Regions from separate parts of the Acuticoccus sp. I52.16.1 genome, predicted to be linked through region 2. Evidence: riboswitches for the same ligand, from Rfam matches in the RefSeq annotation. Region 2 holds a riboswitch; the other holds the start of a gene.
What was found. Region 2 has a riboswitch for cobalamin ahead of MRB58_RS14115 (TonB-dependent siderophore receptor). Riboswitches for the same ligand answer to the same signal wherever they lie in the genome.
Positions count from the first base shown of each region.

Region 1: another riboswitch for cobalamin. It lies ahead of MRB58_RS06385 (energy-coupling factor ABC transporter permease); the one in region 2 lies ahead of MRB58_RS14115 (TonB-dependent siderophore receptor).

Region 1 is NZ_CP094828.1:1,405,870-1,420,225, reverse strand. It holds gene MRB58_RS06405 (homocysteine S-methyltransferase family protein) at 1-183, shown strand, start outside; gene MRB58_RS06400 (ABC transporter ATP-binding protein) at 180-1,175, shown strand; gene MRB58_RS06395 (ABC transporter ATP-binding protein) at 1,172-2,200, shown strand; gene MRB58_RS06390 (GNAT family N-acetyltransferase) at 2,322-2,870, shown strand; gene MRB58_RS06385 (energy-coupling factor ABC transporter permease) at 2,942-3,619, opposite strand; cobalamin riboswitch at 3,669-3,896, opposite strand; gene MRB58_RS06380 (BMP family ABC transporter substrate-binding protein) at 4,037-5,113, shown strand; gene MRB58_RS06375 (DUF2927 domain-containing protein) at 5,338-6,180, shown strand; gene MRB58_RS06370 (L,D-transpeptidase) at 6,310-7,131, shown strand; gene MRB58_RS06365 (Crp/Fnr family transcriptional regulator) at 7,409-8,047, shown strand; gene MRB58_RS06360 (ribonuclease activity regulator RraA) at 8,091-8,801, opposite strand; gene MRB58_RS24810 (hypothetical protein) at 8,929-9,060, opposite strand; gene MRB58_RS06355 (ABC transporter substrate-binding protein) at 9,589-10,776, shown strand; gene MRB58_RS06350 (ABC transporter ATP-binding protein) at 10,884-11,711, shown strand; gene MRB58_RS06345 (hypothetical protein) at 11,730-12,056, shown strand; gene MRB58_RS06340 (ABC transporter ATP-binding protein) at 12,079-12,783, shown strand; gene MRB58_RS06335 (branched-chain amino acid ABC transporter permease) at 12,785-13,798, shown strand; gene MRB58_RS06330 (branched-chain amino acid ABC transporter permease) at 13,795-14,356, shown strand, end outside.
Region 2 is NZ_CP094828.1:3,098,084-3,112,439, forward strand. It holds gene MRB58_RS14055 (oxidoreductase) at 1-321, opposite strand, end outside; gene MRB58_RS14060 (LysR family transcriptional regulator) at 402-1,316, shown strand; gene MRB58_RS14065 (DUF3299 domain-containing protein) at 1,307-1,846, opposite strand; gene MRB58_RS14070 (ABC transporter permease) at 1,858-3,111, opposite strand; gene MRB58_RS14075 (ABC transporter ATP-binding protein) at 3,108-3,815, opposite strand; gene MRB58_RS14080 (DUF2796 domain-containing protein) at 3,819-4,463, opposite strand; gene MRB58_RS14085 (Fur family transcriptional regulator) at 4,550-4,969, opposite strand; gene MRB58_RS14095 (GTP-binding protein) at 5,139-6,392, opposite strand; gene MRB58_RS14100 (ABC transporter ATP-binding protein) at 6,473-7,255, opposite strand; gene MRB58_RS14105 (iron ABC transporter permease) at 7,252-8,253, opposite strand; gene MRB58_RS14110 (ABC transporter substrate-binding protein) at 8,250-9,077, opposite strand; gene MRB58_RS14115 (TonB-dependent siderophore receptor) at 9,125-11,044, opposite strand; cobalamin riboswitch at 11,165-11,365, opposite strand; gene MRB58_RS14120 (mannitol dehydrogenase family protein) at 11,435-12,907, opposite strand; gene uxuA (mannonate dehydratase) at 12,904-14,112, opposite strand; gene MRB58_RS14130 (GntR family transcriptional regulator) at 14,216-14,356, shown strand, end outside.

The sequences.
Region 1 (14,356 bases), 1.7 Mb from region 2:
CCGGACGGCTTCGGCCTCACCGCCGGCGTGGCCGACCTCGCCGAGCGTGCCGACCTCGACCCAGACACCTACGCCCGCCACGTCGCCCGGTGGATCGCCAACGGGGCGACGATCGTCGGCGGCTGCTGCCAGATCGGACCGGCCCATATCGCCCGCCTGAGGGAGCTGATCGACCACCCATGAGCGAACCCGTCCTCTCCGTCCGCCGCCTGAAGGTCGAGTTCCCGACCCGCCGCGGCGTGCTGCGCGCCATCGACGACGTATCGTTCGATATCGCACCCGGCGAGGTGCTCGGCGTCGTCGGCGAATCGGGGGCCGGCAAGTCGCTCACCGGGGCCGCGATCATCGGCCTGCTCGACCCGCCGGGCCGCATCGCCGCCGGGGAGGTGCGCCTCGAAGGCCGGCGGATCGACGATCTGCCGGCCGAGGAGATGCGGCGGATCCGCGGGCGGCGCATCGGCATGGTCTTCCAGGACCCGCTGACGAGCCTCAACCCGCTCTACACCGTCGGCTTCCAGCTCACGCAGACGATCCGCACCCACCTCGGCCTCGGTGCCCGCGCCGCCCGCAAGCGCGCCATCGCCCTGCTCGACGAGGTGGGCATCCCCGCCGCCAAGAGCCGTATCGACGCCTACCCGCACCAGTTCTCCGGCGGCATGCGGCAGCGGGTCGTCATCGCGCTGGCGCTGGCGGCCGACCCGGTAATGGTCATCGCCGACGAGCCGACCACCGCGCTCGACGTCTCGGTGCAGGCGCAGATCATCGGCGTCCTGAAGCGCATGTGCCGCGAGCACGGTGCCTCGGTCATGCTGATCACCCACGACATGGGCGTGATCGCCGAGACGGCGGACCGGGTGTGCGTGCTCTACTCGGGCCGCGTCGCCGAGATCGGCCCGGTGCGCGACGTCGTCTCCGCGCCCAAGCATCCCTACACGGTGGGGCTCATGGGCTCGATCCCCAAGCTCGACCATGCCGACCCGCGGCTGAGGCAGATCCCCGGCTCGATGCCCCGGCTCGACGCGATTCCGCCCGGCTGCGCCTTCAACCCGCGCTGCTCCGAGGCGTTCGCGCGCTGTGTCCTGAAGCGGCCCGACCCCATGGAGGTGGACGCATCGCGCGTCGCCTGCTGGCTGCACTCGCCCTACGCGCACGAGCACGCCACGGAACCGGCATGAGCGAGACCGCCGCCCCCGCGCTCCCCGCCGCGACCCGTGCCGGCGACATCATCGTCAAGGTCGACCACCTGTCGAAGACGTTCGACGTCTCGGCGCCGTGGCTCGACCGGATGCTCAACCTGCAGAAGCGCGCGCTCCTGAAGGCGGTCTCGGACGTCTCGTTCGAGATCCGCCACGGCGAGACTTTCGCGCTCGTCGGCGAGTCCGGGTCGGGCAAGTCGACCATCGCCAAGATCGTCGTCGGGCTCCTCTCGGCGACGGCGGGGGAGGTGGTGGTCGAGGGGGTGCCGGTGGGCCGGGACTCGGCCGCGCTGCGCCAATTGCGGCGGCGCATGCAGATGATCTTCCAGGACCCCTACGCCAGCCTCAACCCGCGCATGCGGGTCGACCGGATCATCGCCGAGCCGATCCGCGCGTTCGGCCGCGCCAAGGGGCGGCCGGTCAAGGAGATGGTCGCCGAGCTGCTGCGCGGCGTCGGCCTCGACCCGCGTGACGGGCAGAAGTTCCCGCACGAGTTCTCCGGCGGCCAGCGCCAGCGCATCTGCATCGCACGGGCGATGGCCTCCAGCCCGACCTTCCTGGTGTGCGACGAGCCGACTTCCGCGCTCGACGTCTCGGTCCAGGCGCAGATCCTCAACCTGATGCGCGACCTGCAGGACGCGCAGGACCTCACCTACCTCTTCATCAGCCACGACCTCGCCGTCGTGCGCCACATGGCGACGCGCATCGGTGTCCTCTACCTCGGCCGGCTCGCCGAGGTGGCGCCGGCGAAGGGCCTGTTCGAGAGCCCGCGCCACCCCTACACGCAGATGCTGCTCGGCGCTGTGCCGGACCTCGACATGTCGGGCCGGGACCGGGTGCCGGTGGTGGGCGAGATCGCCAACCCGATCGACCCGCCGCCGGGGTGCGCCTTCAACCCGCGCTGTCCGCTCGCGAACGAGCGCTGCCGCAGCGAACGGCCGGAGCTGACGGCCGCGGGCCCGGCGATGGTCGCCTGCCACGCCGTCGCCGAGGGGCGTGCCTGAGGCGACGGGACGGCGGCGAGCGGGGCCGGCCGGTTGTCGCCCGTGCGTGCGCGTGCTAGGCGCCGGACATGACCGAGCGCCCCACCGCCGACGGGCCGGCCCACTGCCAGAGCTAGCCGCCATGCCCGGGCGCCCGCCCCCCAACGACCTCACCATCCGCCCCGAGACCCCGCGCGACGACGACGCCGTCGAGGCGTTGTACCGCGTCGCGTTCGGCCCGGGGCGCTTCTCGCGCACCGCCTACCGCCTGCGCGAGGGGGTGCTGCACGACCCGCGCGTCAGCTTCGTGGCCGAGCGTTACGGCCTGGTGATCGGCGCGATCCGGCAGACGGCGGTGACCGTCGGCGGGAGGCCGGCCTACCTTCTTGGGCCGCTGGCGGTGGCCGAGACGGCGGCCAAGCAGGGGATCGGCCGCGCGCTCCTCAATCGCTCGATCGAGGAGGCGGCGGCGACCGAGGCGGACACGATCGTCCTCGTCGGCGATCCGGCCTTCTACGAGCCGTCCGGATTCGTGCAGGTGTGGGACCGGATCGTGATGCCGGGGCCGGTGGAGCGGCACCGGCTGATGCAGCGCGCGCTGCTGCGGCCGCTGGAGGGGCCCCTCGCGGCCGACCCGTGGCCCCCGCAGGAGGCGGGCATCGCGGCGGCCGTGGCGGTGGCGCGTGGATAGCGCCGCGCGGGTCGCGACGCGACGATAGAGGCGCCGATGGGAAGCGGCCGGGTGACCCCGGCCGCCGAGGGTCAGGCCGGCTGGTAGACGCGCGAGGACACCAGCGGGCGGCCCAGCAGGCCGGCGCCGAGCTTGGCGGCCGCCAGCACCGCGAGGTCGGCCAGCGGCTCGATCGCGATCACCAGCAGGTAGGCGCCGCCGAAGCTGGCGACGCTCGCCAGGTTGGCCGCGCCGAAGCCCTGGCCGTAGAACGCCCAGAAGGCGACCCAGGCGACGATGCCGCCCTGGTAGGCGGACGACAGCGCCAGCGCCTGCACGTAGCTCACGTCGACGTAAGGCGTCCTGGGCGCGATGATGCGCTTGGCCAGCAGCGCCACGCCGCCCAGCGGCACGATCAGCGTCGTCACGTTGACGAAGAACATCGGCAGGTCGGTCGGCGCGAAGAAGAGCCCTTGCAGGAGGAGGCCAACGGCGAGCCCGATGGCCGCCGGACCGGCCCCGAAGACGAGGAAGATCGTCGACCCCAGGATGAGGTGCACCTCGGAGATGCCGACGGGGTAGTGCGGGAAGACCTGGAAGAAGACGAAGACCGCCGCGGTCGCCAGGACCGAGCGCGTCATCATCGCGACGGGGCCGTCCTCGCGGATCGTGTCCCACGTCAGCTTGGCGGCGATGCCGGCCGAGGCCGCCGCCGTCGCCACCGCGAGAGCCATCTTGGCGCCGTCGACGACGCCGGGTTCGATATGCATGCGTTCACCTTTCTGCACCCACCGTGCAAAGGGGATTTCAGGACGCGGGGCGAGCCCGCACGACGATGGCAGGTGTCCTGGCTCGCGGGTCGCAGCTCGATCCCACCTTCCCAGCCTCGCCCGAGGGCGCGGCCAGTGGTGTCACGGGATGTCGCTCGCCGCATACAGTTGCGGGGGCAGCCACGGTTTCGGTCCCTGATGGGTACGCCACACCGTGTTCCCTTTTCACCCGCCCCACTCGTCTGCCGGGGCGGGAACCATCGCCGCCAACGTCCCGCAGCCGGGCGGCGGATGCAAGTCCTTCATCGCGCACGGTGGAGAGCCGCCGTGAGAGACCGCGGCCGCGCCTCGAAATCCTTTCCTTTTTGCTGAAGCGGATTGTAACGTTGCGCGACACGTACAACAGACGAGCCTGATATGACGCGTTTTGCGCCTCTCTTCGCCTTGACTGCCGCCGCCGCCTTGCTCGCCGCCCCTGCCAGCGCGCAGGACGATCCGACGAAGGCCTGCTTCATCTACGTCGGCTCGGTCGGTGACTTCGGCTGGACCTATCAGCACGATCAGGGCCGCAAGGCGGTCGAGGCGGAATACGGCGACAAGGTCGAGACGGCCTACCTCGAGAACGTCGCCGAGGGTGCCGACGCCGCGCGCGCGATCGAGCGGATGGCCCGCTCGGGTTGCGACATCGTCTTTACCACCTCGTTCGGCTTCATGGACGCGACCAACCGCGTCGCCGCCCGCTTCCCCGACATCAAGTTCGAGCACGCGACCGGCTACAAGCGCGAGCACCCGAACGTCTCCACCTACAACTCGAAGTTCTACGAGGGGCGCTACGTGATCGGGCAGATCGCGGCGGCGGTGTCGCAGACGGGGACGGCCGGCTACATCGCCTCCTTCCCGATCCCGGAGGTGGTGCGCGGCATCAACGCCTTCCTGCTCGGCGCGCAGTCGGTCGATCCGGACTTCGAGCTGAAGGTCATCTGGGTCAACACCTGGTTCGACCCGCCGCGCGAGGCCGACGCGGCGCGCGCATTGATCGACCAGGGCGTCGACATCATCACCCAGCACACCGACTCCACCGCGCCGATGCAGGTCGCGGCCGAGCGCGGCGTGCACGCCTTCGGCCAGGCTTCCGATCAGATCGCGTTCGGGCCGCAGACGCAGCTCACCGCCATCATCGACGACTGGGCGCCCTACTATATCGAGCGCGTTGGCGCGGTGATGGACGGGACCTGGGAGCAGCAGGACACCTGGCACGGCCTCGACACCGGCAACGTCGCCATGGCCCCCTACACCAACATGCCCGACGACGTGGCCGCCAAGGCCGCCGAGACCGCCAAGGCGATCGCCTCCGGCGAGCTGGAGCCCTTCACCGGCCCGATCAACAAGCAGGACGGCTCGGTCTGGCTGGAAGAGGGCAAGGAGGCGTCGGAAGGCGAGCTCCTCGGCCTCAACTTCTACATCGAGGGCGTCGACGGACAGCTGCCGCAATAATTTCGCGGCTCGATGCCGTGGGCGCCTGTGGCCAATCGACCGCGGGCGCTTGCTGCATCGTTCGGGCACGGCATATTCTCGCTTAGAGTGCAGAGCCGGAGAGGCGGCGCCCCGCATCGTGCGGGAACGCCGCCGTGTCGCCCGGTATTCTCTACGGAGAGGTTGTGCCGGCGGCGCACCGGGACGCGCCGCACCCGAGCGTAGGGGGAGGGAGATCCCGCAACATGCGCCTTGCGCTGAACCGGTCGTGTCGCGGCCGGGACCCTCGGTCGTCCGGTCTGGTCCGGGCCGCTCTCGTCGCCATCGTCCTGGCGGGCGCGCTCCTCGGTGCCCCAGCCCGCGGCACCGCGCAGACCCCCTACGGTGACGCCGAGCTGATCGACGGCTTCATGCTCACGGTTTTCGGCGCGGAAGACGGCAACACGCTGCGCGACCTCGAGGCGGCAAGCGTCGTGAAGAAGTTCACCGGCCCGGTGGGCTACACCATCGTCAACGGCGCCAGCAGCAACTACGCGGCCAGCGTGCGCGCCTTCCTGGCCGACCTATCGGACGCGGTCGAGGGGCTGACGATCGCCCAGGCCCTCTCGCCCGAGACGGCGCAGATGGTCATCTATCTGATCGACCGGCGCGATTATATCCCCACCATCCGCGCCAAGGTCTGGCCGGGGATCGACACCGCCTTCCTCGAGATCAACGCCTGCTCGGCGGTCATCGCGGCGCGGCGGACGGGGATCGAGCAGGCGTTCGTCTTCCTCGTCGCCGACGAGGGGTTCACGCCGCTCGCCCACTGCATGGTGGAGGAGATCTCCCAGAGCCTCGGCCCCGCCAACGACAGCGACGACCTGCCGGATTCGATCTTCAACGACTCGTCCGACGTGAACGTGTTCGGTGTGTTTGACTGGTATATCCTGAACATGCTGTACGACCCGCGCGTGCAAGCGGGCATGCGGATCGACGAGGTCGCGGCAATTTTACCGGCCGTGATCGCCGACGTCCGGCAGCGTCTTCCGGAAATTATGGCGCGGCGTCCGGCCGTTACACATCACGTCGCGTTTACCGATCCGTAACCATAAAATCACATTCGGCACAAAATCTCCGTTCTCTCGCCACTGTGAGTGGCCGAAATCAACCAGCGCGAACATATCATGGTCGCGTATCCCGTTGGACCCGGTCAGCTGAGAAAGGGATTGTGCCGTATGTCTCATCACTTCACGCGTCTTGCGAGCGGCACGTTCGGCGTGGCGCTCGCGATCGGCTTGGCGCTGCCCGCATCCGCCGACGGTGATCGTGCCTGGTGGATCCAGACGCTGCGCGAGCACCAGTCGAAGGCGAGCACCACGGTCGCTCCGGTGACGTCGACGACGCAGCAGCGCGTCGCCGCCACGCAGCCGCGCGTGACCGTGACGGCGCCGGGCGTCTCCACCGTCGCCACCGCCCAGTCCGCGCCGCGCTACCGCATGGTCGCCGGCCGCGTGATGCCGCTGGATCCGACCTCGGCCGCCGAGCAGCGCCAGGTGATCCACCGCGCCGCGACCGTGCCCGCCAGCGCCAACGCGCCGAGCTCGCGCCAGATCGACCCGCAGTTCCTGCCGACCGAGGTGGCGTTCAGCGGCTACGCCCCCGGCACGATCGTCATCGACACCGAGGAGAAGTACCTCTACCTCGCGATGCCGGGCGGCACGGCCAAGCGATATGGCGTCGGCGTCGGTCGTCCGGGCTTCCAGTGGGCGGGGACGCATCGCATCACCTCGAAGCGCGAATGGCCGGGCTGGACCCCGCCGGCGCAGATGCGCAAGCGGCAACCCGAACTGCCGGCCTACATGGAAGGTGGACCGGACAACCCGCTCGGCGCGCGGGCCATGTATCTCGGCTCGACGCTCTACCGCATCCACGGCTCCAACGCCCCCTGGACGATCGGCCACGAGGTGTCCTCCGGCTGCATTCGCATGCGCAACGAGGACGTCATGGACCTCTACGCCCGCGTCGACGTCGGCACCAAGGTGATCGTCAGGCGCTGAGGCGCGCGCCGCGACGCGGCGTCGGCGGGCGCGACGGGTACCCGCCGGCGAAGTCTCCGGCGAACGGTGTCTTGATCAGCCCCGGCGCACCGGCGGGCGATCACGCCGGTGGGCCGGCGCGTTTGCCGACTTCATCAGTCGCGCAACATTCTTCATTGCAAAATCGTGCGAGTCTTTCCTACTGTGGCACGGCCGCGCAGGCGGGAGCGGCCCAACTCGGCGAGGGATGATGCGCGTCAATCCGCAAGTTCTTTCCCAAAGTGTCGCGCTTGACGGATTGCCGGAAGACCTGGCGGAAGAGCTGACGAAAGTCGCGCGCACGCGCCCCGTCAAGTCCGGCCAGTCGGTGTTCGAGGCCGGCGACCCCGGCGACGGGTTCTACGCCTTGCTGGAAGGCTCGCTGCGCGTCGTGCTGCGCGGCGAGGAGAACGAGCAGGTGCTCGCCATCCTCTCCCCCGGCGCGATCTTCGGCGAGATGTCGCTGTTCGACGGGCAGCCGCGCTCGGCGAGCGTCGTCGCCGCCAAGGCCTCCCGCGTCGCCTTCTTCGACAAGTCCGCCGTCTACCGCTTCGCCGACGACAATCCCCTCGTCTATCGGCACATGCTGGCGATCGTCGGCAAGCGGCTGCGCGCGTCCAACGCGTCGCTGGCGGCGCGCTCGCTGCTGCCGCTCGCCGGCCGTGTGGCGCAGACCCTGCTGCACCTGGCCGACCTCTTCGGCAAGGACGTCGGCCAGGGGCGCACTTTGGTGCACCACAAGATCAGCCAGGCGGACCTCGCGGCGATGGTCGGCGCGGCGCGCGAGAACGTCTCGCGCGTCCTCAACGACTGGAAGCGCGAGGGGCACATCAGCCGGATCTCGGGCTACTACTGCATCGAGAACGCATCGGTCCTGCGCGCCCTCGCCACGATCTGATCGCGCGGGGCCGCAGCCCCGCGCCCGTGGTGCGGCCCGCGGATCAGGCTTTGCCGGCGGCCTTGGCGGCTTCGTAGCGGGCCTTGGTCTCGTCGTTCATCGGGTAGAGGCCGGGGAGGGGAACGCCGCGGTCGACCTCGGTCATGATCCAGGCCTCCATGCGCTCCTGCTCGGGCGCCTCGGCGCACACGGCCTCGACCAGGGCGGCCGGGATGATCACCGCGCCGTCGTCGTCCACCACTACGAGATCGTCCGGGAACACGGCGACGCCGCCGCAGCCGATCGGCTCCTGCCAGCCGACGAAGGTCAGCCCGGCCACGGAGGGGGGCGCGGCTGCCCCATCGCACCACACCGGCAGCCCGGTCGCCAGGACGCCCGCTGCGTCGCGCATCACGCCATCGGTCACGAGGCCGGCGACGCCGCGCTTGGCCATCCGCGCGCACAGGATGTCGCCGAAGATGCCGGCGTCGGTGATCCCCATCGCGCCGGCGACGACGATCGCGTCTTCCGGCATCGCCTCGATGGCGGCGCGGGTGGAGATCGGAGAAGCCCAGGAGGCGGGGGTGGCGAGGTCCTCGCGCGCCGGCACGAAGCGCAGCGTGAAGGCCCGGCCGACGAGGCGCTTCTGCCCCTCACGGGTCGGCCGTGCGCCGCGGATCCACACGTTCCGCAGGCCCTTCTTCAGGAGGATGGTGGTAATCGTCGCCGTGGTGACCCCCTCGAGGATCTGGCGGGGGTCGAGTTCGGTGGTCATTCCGGTGGCCCTTTATTGTCGCCTACTTCCTCGGCGACGGACGGGCCTCTGGTCAATCCACCACGGGGCATGCGCAACGCCCCGGGAGTCGGTGTCCGGTCGTGCGCGGGCGGATGCCGCGCGTCGATCAGAACGGAAAGGCGTTGATGCCGGCCGTCAGGCTGCCGGCGACGAGGGCCAGCAGGATCAGGTATTCGGGGAGGGGGGACTGGGCCGTCTCGGAAGAGGGAGTTTCGAGGTGGTCTTTGTCTTGCGGCATCGTTCTTTTCCTATGCGCCACAACAACGGGCACCGTCACCGATTGGTTTCAGGCCACGCTGACTGAATTTCATGCGGAGTGGATGAGACACATGATCCAGCGCGGGTGGGACATTCGCGCGCAAACTCTAAGAGGTTGCGACGCCCCGCGACAGATCTCCCGACCCATATACACGATCGGCCTCGTCCGGTGGTGAATATCACGTAAAGCAAAACAGGCGTAGGCGGCACTGTTTCTTTGGTTAATCGTAAAATGTCCTCATGAGCCGCGCGGGCGGCGGGCCGTCGTGGTCGACGGGCAGGTAGCATCGAGGTCGGGGGCGTGCCAGGGCGGCGGTCATCACAAGCGGTGGATTTCGCTTCACAGGGACGTGCAGTGCGGCGTCCGGGTGACACCGGCGCCGTGGGCGGGGCGTGACGGCCGCGTGACGGCGCGATGGCGCGAGAGGGGGCGGCACCATCTTGCGAAGCGGCAAGGCCTATGGTCAGGCTTCATGCCAAGCGAAAATGCTCGCCTGAGGAGCCAAAGATGAAAACCACCCTCATGGCGCTGGTCAGCGCCGCCGCACTCGTCACCGCCGCGCCCGTCCTCGCCGACGACGCCAAGATCGGCATCCTGCTCGGCTTCACCGGTCCGCTGGAAAGCCTGTCGCCCGCCATGGCGCTGGGCGCCGAGCTCGCCATCGCCGAGGTCAACGACTCCGGTAAGTTCATGGACGGCGGCTCCGTCACCTCCGTGCGCGGCGACGACACCTGCATCGACGCCGGCGCCGCCACCACCGCCGGCGAGCGCCTCGTCACCTCCGACGGCGTCAACGGCATCGTCGGCGCGATGTGCTCGGGCGTGACCGGTGCGGTCCTGCAGAACGTCGCCATCCCCAACGGCATCGTGATGATCTCCCCGTCGGCCACTTCGCCGGCGCTGACCTCGGTCGAGGATGACGGGCTCTTCTTCCGCACGGCGCCGTCCGACGCGCGCCAGGGCGTCATCATCGCCGACATCCTGACCGACAAGGGCGTCTCCTCCGCCGCGCTGACCTTCACCAACAACGACTACGGCAAGGGTCTGGCCGACTCGATCGCCGCGGCCGCCGAGGAGAAGGGCATCGAGATCACGATCAACGCCCCGCACGAGGACGGCAAGGGCGACTACTCGGCCGAAGTCGCCGCGCTCGCCTCCGCAGGCGGCGACATCCTGATCGTCGCCGGCTACCTCGACCAGGGCGGCCGCGGCATCATCCAGGCCTCGCTCGACTCCGGCGCGTTCGACACCTTCTTCCTGCCCGACGGCATGGTCGGCGAGGCGCTCGTCGAGGCCATCGGCGACGATCTCGACGGCTCCTACGGCGTGCTGCCGGGCTCGGACTCGGAAGGCTCGCAGATCTTCGCCAAGCTCTCCGAGGAGGCCGGCAATGCGACCGGCGTCTACGCGCCCGAGGCCTATGACGGCGCCGCGCTGATGATGCTCGCGATGCAGAAGACCGGCTCGACCGACCCCGCCACCTACAAGAGCGCCATCATGGAGCTGGCCAACGCCCCCGGCGAGCAGATCCTGCCGGGCGAACTGGGCAAGGCGCTCGAGATCATCGCCGGCGGCGGCGACATCGACTACGTCGGCGCCTCGTCCGTCGAGCTGATCAACGGTGGCGAGTCCGGCGGCTCGTTCCGCGAGATCGAGGTGAAGGACGGCGCCATCGAGACGGTGCAGTATCGTTGATCACCCCCGCCACGCCGGCCGCTGAGACGGCCGGCTCCACCATTGCGGCCGGCGAGCGAAAGGTCGCCGGCCCGTCGCATCGGGGCGATGCGACGAGCGCGGACGCGATGATCGCCGTCGAGGGCCTCGACAAGTGGTTCGGCGGCATCCACGCCGTGCGCGACGTGTCCCTGTCGATCGGCCGCAACACGATCACCGGATTGATCGGCCCCAACGGCGCCGGCAAGTCGACGCTGTTCAACGTGATCGCGGGGCTCTACCCGCCCACCGCCGGCCGCGTGATGCTGGACGGGCGGGACGTCACCGGCCTCGCCCCGCATGAACTCTTCCGCCGCGGCCTCCTGCGCACCTTCCAGCTCGCCCAGGAATTCCACTCGCTCCCCGTTCGCGAGAACCTGATGATGGTGCCCGCCTTTCAGCCGGGCGAGAACCTCTTCAACGCCTGGTTCCGGCCCGCCCGCGTCACCGCCCACGAGGCCGAGCTGCGCGACAAGGCCGACGAGGTTCTGGAATTCCTCACCCTGTCGCATCTCGCGAACGAGCGCGCCGAAAACCTCTCCGGTGGTCAGAAGAAGCTCCTGGAACTCGGCCGCACGATGATGGTCGATGCCAAGATCGTCTTCCTCGACGAGGTCGGCGCGGGGGTGAACCGCACGCTGCTCGGCACCATCGCCGAGGTGATCCAGCGCCTCCGGCAAGAGCGCGGCTACACCTTCTGCGTCATCGAGCACGACATGGACTTCATCGCCCGGCTCTGCGACCCGGTGATCGTCATGGCCGAAGGCGCGGTGCTCGCCGAAGGAACGTCCGAGGAGATCATGGCCGACGAGGCGGTGATCGAGGCCTATCTCGGGACCGGCTCCAGGCACGCCCGGCCGAAGAGCGTCGACGCCTCCGGCCCCGGCCCCGGCCCCGGCCACCAGGCGCCGGCGTGACGGAGGGGGTGCACCGCCATGTCTCGCCCCATGCGATATGCGATGATCGCGGTGATCTTCCTCCTGATCGCCGCGGCGCTGACGCCGGTGCTCGGCTTTCGCCTCTTCGTGATCGCGCCGCGGCCGGGGATCCCGGACGGGTTCGTCGCCATCGTGCGCGGGGCGAACTTTCTGCGGCCGTTCGATTCGCCCGAATGGGTCTGCCGGCGCTGGGGATCGGCGCCGAGCACCGAGTGCGTGACGCGCGCCATCACCGAGGTGAACCGCACCAGCCGCGTCCTGACGCGACTTCCCTATGTGCCGCCGCTGGCGACCCTGGCCGGGGTGCCGGACGAGGCGCGATGAACGATTTGGAGAGCATGAGCCGATGAGCTTTCTCATCGCCCGCGACATGCGCGGCGGCTACGGCGCGGAGGACATCCTCCAGGGCTGCACGGTGGAGGCCGACCGCGGCGAGATCGCGGTGATCGTCGGCCCCAACGGCGCGGGCAAGTCCACCGCCATGAAGGCGATCTTCGGCATGCTGCGCCTGCGGGCGGGCGCCATCTCCCTCGACGGTGCCGACCTCACCGCCATGAAGCCGACCGACCGCGTCAAGAACGGCATGAGCTTCGTGCCGCAGGTCCGCAACGTCTTCCCGTCCATGACGGTGGAAGAGAACCTCGAGATGGGCGCCTTCATCCGCCGCGACGACTACACGGCGACCATGGACGAAGTGTACGGCCTCTTCCCGGTGCTGGCCGAGAAGCGCCGGCAGCCGGCGGGCGAATTGTCGGGCGGGCAGCGCCAGCAGGTCGCGGTCGGCCGCGCACTGATGACCAAGCCTTCGCTCCTGATGCTGGACGAGCCGACCGCGGGCGTCTCTCCCATCGTGATGGACGAGCTGTTCGACCGCATCATCGACGTCGCCAGGACCGGCATCGCCGTCCTGATGGTCGAGCAGAACGCCAAGCAGGCGCTCGAGATCGCGACGCGCGGCTACGTCCTGCAACATGGCACCAACGCGCACACCGACACCGGAGAGGCCCTGCTCGCCGACCCGGACGTGCGCCGCACCTTCCTCGGAGGCTGACGTGGAAGGGTTCCTCAACGCGGTCGTCCTGATCGCCAACTTCGCCCTCGTGCCCGGCGCGGCCTACGGCTCGCAGCTGGCGCTCGGCGCGCTCGGCGTCACCTTGATCTTCGCGGTCCTCAGGTTCTCCAACTTCGCGCACGGCGAGACGATGTCGATCGGCGCCATGGTGACGATCTTCGTCACCTGGGGGCTGCAGTCCTGGGGCGTGTCGATCGACCCGCTCCCCACCGCGCTGCTGGCGCTCCCGGTCGGCATTCTCTTCACCGTCGGCCTCGTCCTCGTCACCGACAAGGTGGTCTACAGCTATTATCGCGAAAAGCGGTCGGATCAGGTGATCTTCATCATCGCCTCCATCGGCGTGATGTTCGTGACGGCCGGTCTCATCCGCTTCATCATCGGCCCGAACGACCAGATCTTCACCGACGGCGCCCGCTTCGTCTTCAACGTCCGCGACTTCAAGGAGGCGACCGGGCTCGACGAGGGGCTGGCGCTCAAGACCACCCAGGTCGTCACCCTGGTGACGGCGCTGATCTGCGTGGTCGCCCTCTTCCTGTTCCTGCAGAAGACGCGCACCGGCAAGTCCATGCGCGCCTACGCCGACAACGAGGACCTGGCGACCCTCTCCGGCATCGACGCCGGGCGCGTGGTGATGATCGCGTGGATGCTGTCGGGGACGCTCGCCGTCGTCGCCGGCGTCCTCTACGGGCTCGACAAGAGCTACAAGCCGTTCGTCTTTCAGGAGCTGTTGCTGCCGATCTTCGCGGCGGCGATCGTCGGCGGGCTCGGCTCGCCGATCGGCGCCATCGTCGGCGGCTACGTCATCGCCTTCGCCGAGGTGCTGACCACCTACGCCTACAAGCGTTTTCTCGACCACCTCCTGCCCGACGGTTGGATGCCGGACGGCCTCGTCCAGCTCCTGGGCACCGAGTACAAATTCGCGGTTGCGTTCGTGATCCTGGTGATCACGCTGCTCATACGGCCACAAGGCCTCTTCAACAGGAGGCCCGCATGACGAAGAATTCTCCGCTGCGCACGGTGCTGCCGTTCGCGATCTTCTTCGTCCTCGTGGCGGTGACCGGCTTCGTCCAGAGCTGGACGGTCGCGCTGACGATCATGAACATGTGCCTCGTCTCGGCGATCATGGCGCTCGGCGTGAACGTGCAGTGGGGTTACGCCGGGCTCGTCAACTTCGGCGTCATGGGGTTCACGGCGCTGGGCGGCGTCGCGGTGGTGATCGTCGCGGTGCCGACGGTGGACGCGGCGTGGGAGGTCGGCGGGCCCGGCGTCCTCTTCGGTCTCTTCGTGCTGCTGGCGACGGCAGCCGTCACGGTGGCGGCCCGCAGGCTGGTGAGCGGGCGCATCGCCAAAGCGCTGCTGACGGTCGTGCTCGTCGTGGCCGGCCTCTGGGCCGGGATGGAGGTGCTCGGCCCCTCGGTCGAGGCGGTCGAGGGCGTCAACCCGGCGATGGAAGGCTACCTCGGCGGCATGGGGCTGCCGGTGCTCCTGGCCTGGGTCGTTGGCGGTCTGCTGGCGGCGGCCGCGGCCTTCGTCATCGGCAAGATCGCGCTGG
Region 2 (14,356 bases):
CCTGAGGTTCCAGTTGCCGGCATCGTCGCGCCAGGCGCCGACTTTGGTGACGAGCGTGAGGTCGTCCGGGTAGGGGGCGAGCGCCTCGCGGATCAGCGTGTTGGTGACGTGCGGGCCGTAGAAGTCGCTGGTGTCGATATGGTCGACGCCGAGGGCGATCGCCTCGCGCAGCACGGCGCGGGCCTCGTCCGGATCCGCGGGCGGGCCGAAGACGTGCGGGCCGGCGAGCTGCATCGCCCCGTAGCCCATGCGGTTGACGACGATGTCGGTGCCGGGGAACTGAAACCGCCCGGCGGCGGATGCTTGGATCTGGTCGCTCATGGTCACCTCGTTGGATGACGATGCAGGTAGGCGATCGGTCTGGCTGGAGTATCGAGGCGCAACCGAATAGGTTGTTCGGTATGGCGAACAATGACGCCTTCCCGCTGGACGACCTCACGGTGTTCCTCGCCGTCGCCGAGCATGGCGGCTTTCGCGCCGCCGCCAAGCGGCTGGGCCGCGCCCCCTCGACCGTCAGCGCCACCGTGACCCGGCTGGAGGCGCAGATCGGCTCGCCGCTGTTCGCCCGCACCACCCGCAGCGTCCGGCCGACCGAGGTGGGGTTGGCACTCGAGGAGCGGGTGCGGCCGCTGGTCTCGGAGGCCCGGCAGGCGCTGGAGATGGCGCGGACCGACGGGACGGTCGTGCGCGGGCCGCTCCGCCTCAACGTGCCCGGCGCCGTCATGATCGACATCCTGCCGCCCGTCGTCGACCGCTTCCTCGCCCGTCACCCGGATGTCGAGGTGGAGCTGGTCGTCGACGACCGTTTCGTCGATGCGATCGCCGCGGGCTGTCACGCGGGCGTGCGCTACGACGAGGCGCTGGAGCAGGACATGATCGCCGTGCCGTTCGGCCCGCGGCGGCAGCAGTTCGCGGTGGCCGCGGCGCCGGGCTACCTGGAGCGGCGCGGCGTGCCACGGCACCCGTGCGAGCTGCCGGCGCACGACGGCATTCTCTTCCGATTCGGCAGCGGCGCGCTGACGCGCTGGGAGCTGGAGCAGGGAGACCGGGTGTTCGAGGCGCAGCCCCGCGCGCGGCTGATCCTCAGCACCACCGCCGTCGCGGCCGGGATCGGCCACGCGATCGCCGGGGCCGGACTGATCGGCACCTTCCGCAACTGGTTGGAGCCGAGTTTCGCGGACGGTCGGCTCGTCCCGGTGCTCCAGTCCTGGTGGCCTGCCTTCGACGGGCCGAAGCTCTATTATCCGAGCCGCTTCATGCCGAGCCCGCTGCGCGCGTTCGTCGACCTGATCCGCGAGGAACGGGGTCAGTCGTAGGGCGTCACCGCGTCGGCCGTCATGACGTAGCCGACGCGCGCGAGGTCGGTCTCGGTCGTCATCGTGCCGAAGGTTCCGGTGACGGTGTAGGCCGAGAAGAGGCCGCGGATGCCGACCGGCCGGTCGCTGGTGACGAACACCAGCTGGTTGGGCGGCGGGGGCGGCACATGGATGCAGGCGCCCACGAACGGGACCAGCATGAAACTCGTGACCCCCTCGGCGGTATAGTCGAGCGGGATGACGAAGCCGGAGAGGCTGACCGTCCGACCGTCATAGGTGTGCACCACGTCGACGCCGCCCGGCACGTCGCCGAGCTGGCCGTGCTGGACGAGGCCGCGCGGCGTCGTCAACCGGCGGTCCTGCGGCGTGAGGCCGAGCCGCCGCTCCATCTCGTCGACGGGATCCGGCGCGGCGGCGGCCGCCGGCGGGATGAGGTCGCCCCAATCGATCGCGATCGGCTCGGCGCCGGCGGCCCCAGGCCCGGCGAGGCCGACGAATGCGGCGAGGACGGTGGCGAGGATGGTGCGCATCGGTGGCTCCCTCAGGTTTTGACGCTCATGCCATCGGCCAGCGACATGCGGTAAGCCCGCACCGCCGGAACGAGGCTGATCAGGACGCCGGCGCCGACGACGGCCGCGAGCATCAGCCATTCGGCACCGGTCGGCGGGGCAATGGCGAGGTAGAGGCCGAACGCGCTGTCGATCATCGGCCGCAGCGCGAAGAGGCCGGCATAGAGGAGCCCAGCGCCCGCCGCGACGCCGGCGAGGCAGATCAACCCTGCCTCGGTCACCAGCAGCGTGAGGATCGTGCGGGGGCGGGCGCCGAGCGCGCGCAGGATCGCCATCTCGCGCCGCCGCTCGTTGAGCGAGGCGAGGATCATCGTCGCGAGGCCGAGGAGCGCGGTCGCCACCACCATCGCCGACACCACCGTCAGTGCCGTCTCCGCGACGCCGACGATGCCCCAAAGCTCCTGCAGCGCGATGCCGGGGAGGACGGCCAGCAGCGGCTCCGCGCGATATTCGTTGATCGCGCGTTGCAGGGTGAAGATCTGAAGGCGGGACTTCACGCCGATCAGCGCCGCGGTGATCGCCCGCGGTCGCAGGTCCATCCCGCGAACGGCGTCGGCCGAGACGGCCGCGCCCGGCATCCGCGCCCCGCTCTGCCAGTCGACGTGGATCGCCTCGATCGCGGCGAGACCGACGTGCACGGTGCGGTCCACCGGGGTGCCGGTCTTCTTCAGGATGCCGGCGACGCGGAACGGCTTGTCGTCATGCGCGGTGAAGGAGGCGAGACCGTGGGCGACGACGATCTCGTCGCCCACGGCGTAGCCGAGCTCGGCGGCGACGTCGGCGCCCAGCACCGTGTCGAACAGGTCGTCGAAGCGGGTGCCGGCGGCGAGTTCCAGCGCGCGGTCGCCGCGGGTGCGGTAGTGCTCGAAATAGCCGTCGGTGGTGCCCAGGACACGGAAGCCGCGATGGCTGTCCCCCAGCGAGAGAGGCACCGCCCAGTCGACCTCGGGTCGCGAGGCGATCTCCTCGAAGCTCTCCCAGGTGACGTTGTTGGTGGCGTTGCCGATGCGGAAGACGGCGTAGAGCAGGAGCTGCACCCCGCCCGAGCGCGCACCCATGACGAGGTCGGTGCCGGAGATGGTGTCGGCGAAGCTGGCTCTTGCGCTGGTGCGGATCTTCTCGGTGCCGAGGAAGAGGGCGACCGAGAGCGCCACGGCGAAGATCGTGAGCAGCGCGGTCAGCCGGCGATTGAGAAGCGAGGCGGCCGCGAGGCGCAGGAGCATCATGCCGCCCGCGCCCCTGCCCGCTCCGTCCGCACGATGTCGGTCAGGGCGACGACCCGGTCGAATTGGGGGGCGAGGCGCGCGTCGTGGCTGACCATGAGGAGGCCGGCGTGCGCGGCGCTGGTCTGTGCGGCGAGAACGTCGAGGAAGGCGGCCTGAGCGGAGGCGTCGAGGGCGGAGGTCGGCTCGTCGGCGACGACGAGGCGGGGCGAGCCGATCAACGCGCGGGCGACCGCGACGCGCTGCTGCTGGCCGACGCTGAGCCGGCCGGCCGGCGCCGCGACGACCGCCTCGTCGAGCCCCAGCGCGGCGGCGAGGCGCAACGCCTCGGCACGGTCGCGCCCCTCGACCCGCCTGCGCCGCTCGGGCGCGAAGGCGAGCGCGAGGCGGATATTGTCCAGTGCGGTGGCGTAGGGGAGGAGGTTGAACATCTGGAAGACGATGCCGATGCGCTCGGCGCGGAAGCGATCGCGCGCGCCGGCGGAGAGGCGGGAGAGGTCGGTGCCGGCCACCTCGACCTGCCCGGCGGACGGGGCGAGGATGCCGCAGATAAGGCCCAGAAGCGTCGACTTGCCGGCGCCGGACGGGCCGAGGAGGAGGACCCGCTCGCCCGCCTCGACGGTCAGCGCCGGGCAGGTGAGCGCGAACCCGTCCCGGCCCGGATAGGCGAAGACGACGTCCCGCAGCGCGAGCGCGAGGTCGGCCACGGGTCAGCGCAGCGGCAGGGTGGGATCGTCGCGGCGGACTTCGGCCTTCGCGGCGCCGGCGTCGGTCACGACCGTCGCCTCCACCTCCTGGGCATTGGCGAAGACGTCGAAGAAGAGGAGGCCGACGGCCGCGAGGTGGTCCGGGGCGTCGCAGGCGAAGGCGTAGCGGGCGTGGAACTCGCTGTGACCGCCGTGCTCCCGAGACGCGTGGGCATCCTTGCCCTGCGCAGGCTCGTCCTCGGCATGCGCCTCGTGGTCTTCGGCGTGGTCCTCCGCGGCGTGGTCGTGGTGCTCCTCGCCCGCGTGGTTGTGGTCGTCGTCGTGCTCGCCGGTGTGGAGATGGGCGACCACTTCGGCGAGGCGGCAATGCGCGGCATCGTCGAGGAGGAAGAGCTCGCCCGGCCGCGTGAACTGGCCGATCGCGCTCGCGACGGCGTCCTTGTCGGCCGCGCTGCTCGCCGCGTGCTCGAAGCCGACGATGTCCATACCGGGGGCGTGCAGGTCGAGGGTGAGGGTCCCGTCTTCCAGGGCGACGTCGAGCGTGCTGACGCCGTGGACGTGGGCCCCCAGCTCGCGATGCTCCTGCGCGGCGGCGGTGACGGTCAGGCCGGCGAGCGCGGCGGCGGCGATGAGGGACTTGGTCGGCATGGGAGGGTCTCCGGTCGCAAGGGCACGTGTGGCCGTGTGCTCGCGGTGACTCCTAACGCACTCCGTTCGGTTGTACAATATAACATTCATGACACTGTGACCGTGTCCCCCTCGGTCGTGGCGCAGTTGGCGCACCGGCCCTTCAGCTCGACCGTCGCATGCTCCATCGTGAAGCCGGCCCGCTCCGCCTGGTCGGCGAGCACCGCGCGCACCACGGCGCCGTTCAACTCCTCGGTGCCCTTGCACTCGGTGCAGATGGCGAAGACCGGAACGTCGTGCTGGTGGTGCGGGTCGGTGCAGGCGATGTAGGCGTTCATCGATTCGAGCCGGTGCACCTGCCCCTTGTCGACCAGTTGCTCCAGCGCCCGATACACCGTCGGCGGGGCGGAAATCCCGTGCGGGCGCACGCTGTCGAGCACCTGATAGGCGCTCATCGGCCGGCCGCAGGTGCGCAGCGCCGCGTAGATCTGCTCGACGTTCCGTCCCGCCGGGCGAGAGCGTTTCATACCCAATCCTCCACACACACGGCCGCAGCCACGAGGACCATATAATGTCGCCTCCCGGCATCGCCGAGCAACAGCGCTCTCGCCTCCTCCTCCGGCGTAGCGCGTCCCGCCCGGTCGCTCCGGTGGAGGGAGGGCACGGCGATGTCACAAGGTTGGAGGACGGCGCGCGTCAGGCCACATCGGCTCGGCCCCAGCGGGGGAAGGGGTCGGGCAGGTGGCGATAGGCGTCGGGATCGAACTCGGTCCCGTCCGTGGCGCCATGGAGGCAGTCGTCCAGCGCGGCGCGGATCGCGGCCTCGTCCATCGCGCGGCCGATGAAGACCAGCTCCTGGCGCCGGTCGCCCCAGCCGAGCGCCCAATGCCGCCGCATCATCGCTCGCCATTCGGAACTCTCCGGCCAGCGCTCGCGCGGGACCGACGCCCACCACAGGCCCATCGCCCCGGTCCGGCACATGGCCCCCGCGAGGCTGAACTCGGCGACCCAGGCCGGTCGCGTCGCCAGCCAGAAGAGCCCCTTCGCGCGGATCAGGCCGGGGAAGGCGCGCGCGGTGAAGGCGGCGAATTTCTGCGGATGGAACGGCCGCCGCGCACGGTAGACGAAACTCGACACGCCATATTCCTCGCTTTCCGGCACATGGTCGGCGAAGTCGTGCAGCTCCTTGTACCAGCGCGGGTGTGCCCGGGCGCGCGCGAAATCGAAGGCGTGCGTGTCGAGGACGTCGCCGAGGGCGACGTGGCCGAAGTCGGTCTCGATCACGTGCGCGTCGGCGTTGAGCGCGCCGATCACCGCGCGGACTGCCGCGCGAGCCTCCGCATCCACCATGCCGATCTTGTTGAGGACGATGACGTCGGCGAACTCGATCTGGTCGACGAGGAGGTCGACCAGCGTGCGCGCGTCGAGGGCACCGGCGACCTCGCCCCGGTCCCGGAGGAAGTCGTGGCTGGCATAGTCGCGCAGGAGGTTCGCGGCGTCGACGACGGTCACCATCGTGTCGAGCCGTGCGACGTCGGAGAGAGAGGCGCCGTGCTCGTCGCGGTACTCGAAGGTCGTTGCGACCGGGAGCGGCTCGGCGATGCCGGTCCCCTCGATGACGAGATGGTCGAACCGGCCGGCCTCGGCAAGGCGGCGAACCTCGGCCAGCAGGTCGTCGCGCAGGGTGCAGCAGATGCAGCCGTTGGTCAGCTCCACGAGGGTCTCGTCCGTCCGCGACAGGTCGCCGCCGCCCGCGCGCACGAGGTCGGCGTCGATGTTCACCTCGCTCATGTCGTTGACGATGACCGCGATTCGTCGCCCGTCGCGGGTGTTCAGGATGTGATTGAGGAGCGTCGTCTTCCCCGCGCCGAGGAAGCCGGACAGCACGGTCACCGGCAGCCGCCCGCCCGCTCCGCGCCTCGTTCCCAAGTCCATTGCCTCTGCGATCATCGCGACCTCCATGTGTTATAATATAACATTAGAAGTCGACGGTCGGTGGCGCAAGCGATCGCCCGGGCGCGCCGACACGGTCAGGGCGTGGCCGGGGTTCTCTCCCACGGCAGGACGTACCGCTCGCCCGCCACCTCGCCGCGGACCAGCGACACGCCGAACGCGCGGGCGATCCGTGCGTCGGTCAGCACCTGCTCCGGGGAACCGGCGCACAGTGCCCGGCCCTCCGCGAGCAGCACCAACCGGTCGCAGAAGCGGGAGGCGAGCGTCAGGTCGTGGAGCACGATGGTGACGGCGGTGCCGGCGCGGGCGGTCCGGCGCAGCAGCTCCATCGCCTGCAACTGGTGGTGCGGGTCGAGCGCCGTCAGGGGTTCGTCCGCCAGTAGGAACGGCGCGCCCACCGCCAACGCCCGTGCCAGCAGGACGCGCATCCGCTCACCGCCCGACAGCGTGTCCGCCCGCCGCCCGGCCAGCGCGGCGACCCCGGCGGCGTCCATCGCCGCGGCGACCGCGTGCGCCGCATCGGCACCGGCACCGAAGCGCGAGGCATAGGGCAGGCGCCCGAGCGCGACGACTTCGTCGACCCGGATCGGCCAGTCGATCGAGGCGCCCTGGGCGAGGTAGGCGATGGTGCGGGCCCGGATCCGCGGGGCGAGCGTCGCCACCGGCCGGTCGCCGGCCAGCACCGTCCCGCCCGCCGGCCGCGCGAGGCCCGCCAGCACCCGCAGGAGGCTCGATTTACCGGCGCCGTTCGGCCCGATCAGGCCGACGATCTCGCCCGGCGCCAGCGCGAGGTCCACGCCGGAGAGGACCGTCCGCCCGCCCCGCGCCACGCTCACCGCGCTCGCCATCAGCCGCGTCATGCCGAGCGCCTCAGTCGCAGGATCAAGAGCAACAGGAACGGCGCGCCGAGCAGCGCGGTGACGACGCCGAGTTTCAGCTCCGGCCGTATTGGGAGGAGGCGGACCGCGGTGTCGGCCGCCAGCACCAGCGCCGCGCCGGCGAGGCCGCTCACCACCAGGAGCCGCCCCGGACGGTGCCCCACCAGCGGGCGCATCAGGTGCGGCGCGACGAGGCCGACGAAGCCGATCGAACCGGAGACCGCCACCGCGCTCCCGACCGCCAGCGCCGCTCCGGCGACGATCTTCAGCCGCAACGCGGAGAGGCGGAAGCCGAGGCTCTCGGCGGTCTCTTCGCCCAGCGTCAGCGCGTCGAGCGCCGGTGCGGCGCCGAGGGTGACAGCCCATCCGAGCGCCATCAGCGGCGCGGCGAGCGCGACGTGCTCCCAACTCCGGTCCGCCAGCGAGCCCATCAGCCAGAAGACGATCTCGAGCGCGGCGTAGGGGTTGGGGGCGAGGTTGAGGGCCAGCGCCGTCAGCGCTCCGCACAGGCTCGACAGCGCGACCCCGGCGAGGATCAGCCCCATCGTCCCCGTCCCGCGTCCGGCGAGCGCGTAGACGGCGAACGTGGCGAGGAAGGCGCCGCCGATCCCCCCCAGCGGCAGGGCCAGCGCGAAGGCGCCCGCGAGGCCGGAGTAGAACGACAGAACCGCGCCGAGCGCGGCAGCTGCGGAGATGCCGATGATGCCGGGGTCCGCCAGCGGATTGCGCAGGAGCCCCTGCATCGCCGCGCCGACGATGCCGAGGCTGAACCCCACCAGAGCCCCCACGAGCGCCCGTGGCAGCCGCAGCTCGACGAGGACGATCCGTGCCACGCTCTCCCGCCCGGCCGCCCAGTCGCCGAACGCCGCGACGAGGTCGAGCGGGGCATAGCCGATGGCGGTGGAGGCGGCGAAGAGCGCGATGGTCAGCGCCGCGAGGCCCGCGGTGAGGGCGCGCAGACGGCCGGGCGCCGCGCTCACCGCCCGGCCTCGCCGCGGCGCGCGACACGCGCGGCATGCGCGGCATCGGCCAGGATCCGCACCGCCTCGCCCAGTTGCGGGCCCGCGCAGGTCCACAGCCGCGAGGGCACCGATGCGGTCACGATCCGCCGCCCCAATCGCCGCAGCGCCGGGTGCGCCAGGAGTTCGGTCGCGAGCGCGGGGACCTCGCCGGCCTCCGCGTCGACGATCAGCACCTCGATCCCTGCCGTCACGATCGCCTCCAGGGGGAGCCGGCCATAATTCTCGATCCCCAGTTCCGGCGCGACGTTGGCGAGGCCGGCCCGTGCCATCAGCTCCGCCACCAGCGACCCGGCGCCGACCGTGAAGCCGTTGGGGTCGAGGACGATCGCGCGCGGCGGCGCACCGTCGGCCGCCACCGCCGCCACGCCGCGATCCAACTGCGCGACCAGGGCCGCCCCCCGCTCCGATGCGCCGATCCGGTCGGCGAGGCGCGTGATCGTGGCGCGCGCCGCCGCGAGCGTGGCCGGCGGGTCGACGAGCGCGACCTCCACGCCGAGGCGCCGCAGGAAGGCGGTGGCGGTCGCCGTGGTGTACCGGCCCGCGACCACGAGGTCCGGCGCCAGTGCGACGACCTCTTCGGCCTGACCGTGGTTGGCGACGCGCCGCCGCGCCGCCGCCGCGAGGGTCGACACCGCCGGATCCTGCGACAGCCACGTCACCGAGACGACCCGCTCCGGCGCGAGGCGCAGCAGCAACTCGTCGGCGCACAGGTTCATCGAGACGATCCGTTGCGGCGCTTGGGCGGCGGCCGCTCCCGCGAGCACGAACGACGCCGCGAGCACCGCGCCCAGCCGCTCGCCCCGCCGAGGGGACGGCCCCCGCCCGCGCATCAGAAGGCGAGCTTCAGGCCGGCCACGATGCCGATCCCCTTGCTGCCGTAGCCGGCGACCTCCTCGTAGCGTGTGTCGAGGAGGTTCTCCACGCGGCCATAGACTTGCGCGTTCGGGCCGATGTCGTAGGTGGCGGCCACGTCGATCAGCACGAAATCGTCCAAGGTCACGCGCCGGGTCGTGTAGTCGGCATTGTAGAAAAGGTCCTGTTGCTCGCCGGTATAGGTCACGCCCAGGTTGATGGACGCCCGGTCGTGCCAGAAGCGATAGTCGACGTCGAGGCTCGCCTGATGCGCCGGCTGGCGCACCAGGCGCCGGCCCGTGGCATCCTCGCCAGGGGTGTAGGTGTAGCTGCCGCGCAGGGTGAGGTCGGCGAGCGGGGTCGCCATCAACCCCAGCTCCACACCCTGGATCGTCGAGGTGCCGGCGACGTTGATCGACGTCTGCCCGGTCCCCTGGATCAGATCGCTGATGCGTTGGTTGAAGTAGGTCGCCTGCAGCAGCAGTCGCTCGCGCCAGACCCATTGATCGACGCCGACGTCCCAGCCCTGCGCCGACTCCGGCGTCAGATCCGGGTTGCCGCGGTAGGTGTCGGTATAGCCGTACAGCTCGAAGAGAGTGGGGTTCTTCACCCCTGTGCCGTAGCTGGCGCGCAGCTTCGTGCCGGTCGCGTCGAACGTGTAGGCGGCGGTGAGGCGGAAGGTGGTGTCGTCGGCGAAGCGGTCGTTCCAGTCGTGCCGGACGCTGCCGGTGAGGAAGAGGTCGTCCCACAGGCCGAGCCGGTATTGGCCGGCGAGGCTCGTCTGCTCGACCGAGCGATCGAACGCCGAATAGCTCGACGCGGTGTCCGCCGCATCGCGCTGGTGCTCCACGAGAAGCGTGAGGTCGTGGCGCGCGGGGACCAGGAACGCGGACGTCAGCCCCAGGTCCGACTGGTAGTCGATCTTGGTGCGGTCGCCGATGCTGGTGCTGGTGACGACGTCGCCGGCGAGATAGTCGTTGTCGAAGTGGGAGCGGGCGATCCCGACGCGCTGGCGCCAGCGGCCGTCGAACAGCGCCAGCCGCCCGTCGACCCGGCCGAAGAGCTGAAGCCCCTCCGACCCGCCGTCCCCGTCCACCGGACCGACCCCGCCGAGGAAGTCGTCGCTCTCGGCGCGGTAGTCGGTCACCCGGCCGACCGCGTCCAAGCGCAGGATGTCGAGCGGCTGGAAACCCAGTTTGCCGAACGCCGTGAGGTTGCGGTAGCCATCCGCCTCGTCGTTCCCGTTCCACGCCGCGGCGCTGGAGACGCCGTCGGTCCGCAGTCCGCCGGCGCTCGCATAGTAGTCGAACTTGCCGACCGCGCCGCCGGCCGACATCGCCCCCGAGGCGAACCCCTGCGAGCCCCCCTCGGCGAAGCCGGCCACCGTCGGCGCGCCCGTCCCCCGCTTGGTGACGATGTTGACCACGCCGCCGATCGCGTCCGACCCGTAGAGCGCGCTCTGCGGCCCACGCAGCACCTCGATCCGCTCGACGCCTTGGGCGAGGAGGTGCGCGAAGTCGAACTCCGAGCCGCTCGCCGGGTCGTTGACCTCGATGCCGTCGATGAGGACAAGCGTCTGGTTGGCCTCGGCGCCGCGCAGGCGCAGTTGCGTCAACCCGCCGGTCGGACCGCTGCGGCCGACGGTGACGCCGGGCACCGTGCGCAACACGTCCGAGACGACACGGACCTGCCGTTCGTCCAGCTCGGTGCTGTCGATCACGGTGACGGCGCTGCCGACGGCGCGGGTCTCGGTCGGTGTCAGGTTGGGCGTGACGACGACCTCGTCGAGCTGGATGGGCGGGGCGGTCTGCGCCGTCGCGGGGCGGGAGAGAGGCAGGAGCGCAGCGGCGCAAAAGAAGGCAATTCGGCTCGTGGAGCCGAGGGACGGATCGCGCATTGGGACCTCATGCGGCACGTATCGGAACGTCACCGCGAACGAAGGCCGACCCGCGCGCACCACCTCGGGCACGTTCGATTCGATCATCTCCCGTCGACACACCCCGTCCGACGATCCCGCGTGTGACCGCGATGTGACGGCAGGTCTCCTGGCTCACGGGTCGTCCGTCCGGCGTCGCCTTCCCAGGCCGGACTGGCCCAGTGGCATGATCGACGCCGACGTCACCGCTCACAGTTGCGGGGGCAGCCGCAGCTTCGGGCCGGAGCCGTCACTGCGTTCCCTTTTGATCCTCGCTGAGGAACCGTCGCGGCGCAGTATTCACCCTGTGTCGGCGGCGCGCAATGACGCGGCGCGCCCCGCCGCCCGGTGTGCGATTTTTGACACTGGCGCTCAGCGGGCCGCCGCGCCGTCCGCCTCGTGCCGGATCGCCGCCGTCATGCCCTGTGCCAGCATGCGCCCGAGCCGCTCGACGACAGCGCCGTGCCACGCCGCGCTCGCCGCCAGCGCCGGCGGGACGAGGCCGGCGATCGCCTCGACGTGGGCGACGATCGCCTCCGCGTCGGCCGCGTCGGTGGCGAGCGCCGCTTCACGCGGGTCGCGCAGGGCGTAGCGCGTGCCGTCCTCGCCGCGACCGCGCGTGTAGCGCAGCCACGCCGCGGCGGCGAAGGCGAACGGGGCGAGCGACTGGTTGCGCCGCATCGCCTCCAGCGCCGGCGCGAAGATGCGTTGCGGCATCTTCTGCGAGCCGTCCATCGCGATCTGGTAGGTCTGATGTGCGAGGTGCGGGTTGGCGAAGCGCGCCAGGAGGTCGTCCGCGTAGCGCTCCAGGTCGACCCCAGGCACCGGCTCCAGCGTCGCGGCCGCGGCGGTGAGATGGCGGCGGATGAGTGCGACCAGCGGTGCATCCTGCATCACGTCGCGCACATGGGCGTGGCCGGCGACGAAGCCGGCATAGGCGAGCATCGAATGCGCGCCGTTGAGCATGCGCAGCTTCATGTCCTCGTAGGGGCGCACGTCGTCGACGAAGATCGCGCCGCTCGCCTCCCACGCCGGGCGCCCGGAGGGGAAGCGATCTTCGATCACCCACTGCGTGAACGCCTCGGTCTCCACCGCAGCGGCGTCCTCGTGGCCGGTCAGCGTCTCGGCGAGCGCCAGCGTCTCTGGGCCGCGGGCGGGGGTGATCCGGTCGACCATGGTGGCGGGGAAGGCGACCTCGGCGGCGATGTAGTCCGCGAGGTCCGGCGCGGTGCGGCGGGCGAAGTCCACCAGGAGCCCGCGCACCACACGGCCATTCTCCGGAAGATTGTCGCACGTCAGCACCGTGAACGGCGCCACCCCTGCAGCGCGCCGCCGGCCGAGCGCCCACACCAGGAGACCCGCAACGCCGACCGGCGCGTCCGGGCCGGCGAGGTCGGCGGCGATCGCCGGATGGGAGAGGTCGACGCCCCCCGCCTCGCGGTCGACCCCGTAGCCCTTCTCGGTCACGGTGAGCGTCACGATCCGCGTCTGCGGTGCGCACAGGACGTCCAGCACCCGTTGCCGGTCGGTCGTGAGCGCCAGCGCCTCGGCGATCGCGCCCACGACGCGGGCGCGCGTGCCGTCCGCGTCACGCTCGATCAGCGTGTAGAGCCCGCCCTGCGGCGTCAGCTCCTCGGACGGGGCGGTGCTGCGCAGGCTGACGCCGGCGATGCGCCAGTCGCCGCCCGCCGCCGCCAGCGCGTCGTCCGTCGCCACCGCCTGGTGCGCCTTGTGGAACGCGCCGAGGCCGAGGTGCACGATGCCGACCCCGTGCGCCTCTCGCCGGTAGGCGGGCCGCGCGACGGCGCTCGGCAGGTCGTCGGTGGCGGTGAGGCGCGGGCTCACGCGGTGATCCGCGGCTCGAGCGCGCGCATCACGCCGCGCAGCTCCGCCAGACCCTTGAGGCGGCCGATCGACGGATAGCCCGGCTGTGCCCGGCGGCCGAGATCGTCGAGGATGTCCTGTCCGTGGTCGGGGCGGAAGGGGATGGAAGCGTCCGCCCGCCCGGCCGCCCGCCGGCGCGCCTCCTCCTTCAGCACCGCCTCCACGAGGGCGACCATGTCGGTGTCGCCGCCGAGGTGCTCGGCCTCGTAGAACGAGCCGCGGATGTCGGCCGTCTCGCGCGTGACGTTGCGCAGGTGCAGGAAGTGCACCCGGTCTCCGAGCCGCTCCATCATGCCCGGCAGATCGTTGTCCGGCCGCGCGCCCAGCGAGCCGGAGCACAGCGTGATCCCGTTCGCCGCACTCGGCACCGCGTCCATCACCGTCTCGTAGTGTGCCTCGGTCGACATCACCCGCGGCAGGCCGAGCAACGGGAAGGGCGGATCGTCGGGGTGGCAGCACAGACGCAGGCCCAGCTCTTCGGCCGTCGGCACCACCTCGGCCAGGAAGTCGACGAGGTGGGCGCGCAGCGTCTCCTCCGGCATCGTCGCGTACTGCGCGAGGTGGCCGCGCACGTCCTCCAGTGACATCGTCTCCGCCGCGCCGGGCAGGCCGAAGACGACATTGCCCGTCAGAGCCTCGCGCGCCGCCTCGTTCATACCGGCGAAGCGTTTCGCGGCGGCGGCCTGGAGCGCATCGTCGAAGTCCTCCTTGGCGCCGGGGCGCTGAAGGATGTGGAGGTCGAACGCGGCGAAGTCGATCAGGTCGAACCGCATGCAGGTGGCGCCGGTCGGCAGCCGGAAGGCGAGGTCGGTCCGGGTCCAGTCCAGCACCGGCATGAAGTTGTAGCAGACGACCTCGATACCCGCGGCCGCGAGGTGCCGCAGCGACTGCCGGTAGGCGTCCAGATGCGCCCGCCAGTCGCCCTGCTGCTTCTTGATGTCCTCCGAGACGGGCAGGCTCTCCACCACGGCCCACGCGAGGCCCGATGGGGCGCCGTCGGCCATGGTGCCGATCTCGCGCTGGCGCTGGGCGATCTCCTCGGGGGTCCAGACGGCGCCGGTCGGCACGTGATGGAGGGCCGACACGACGCCCTCGACGCCGGCCTGAAGTACGTCGTCGATGGACACGCGGTCGCGCGGCCCGAACCAGCGCCATGTCTGCTGCATCGTGAGATCCCCTTTCGGCACGTCGCGCCTTGTATCAGCATTTTGCCGCGTTGCTGACTAGTATGGAAGTATGGTAACGCAGCGCCCGTCTTCAGGAGAGGCGATGTTCGCGGACGTGCAACCCCAATGGGCGCTGGATCCCTCCCAGCCGATCGCCCCGCAGATCCACCGGATCCTGCGCGAGCGGGTGATCCTCGGCGACCTCACGCCCGGACATAAGATCTCCGAGACCGAGATCGCGCTC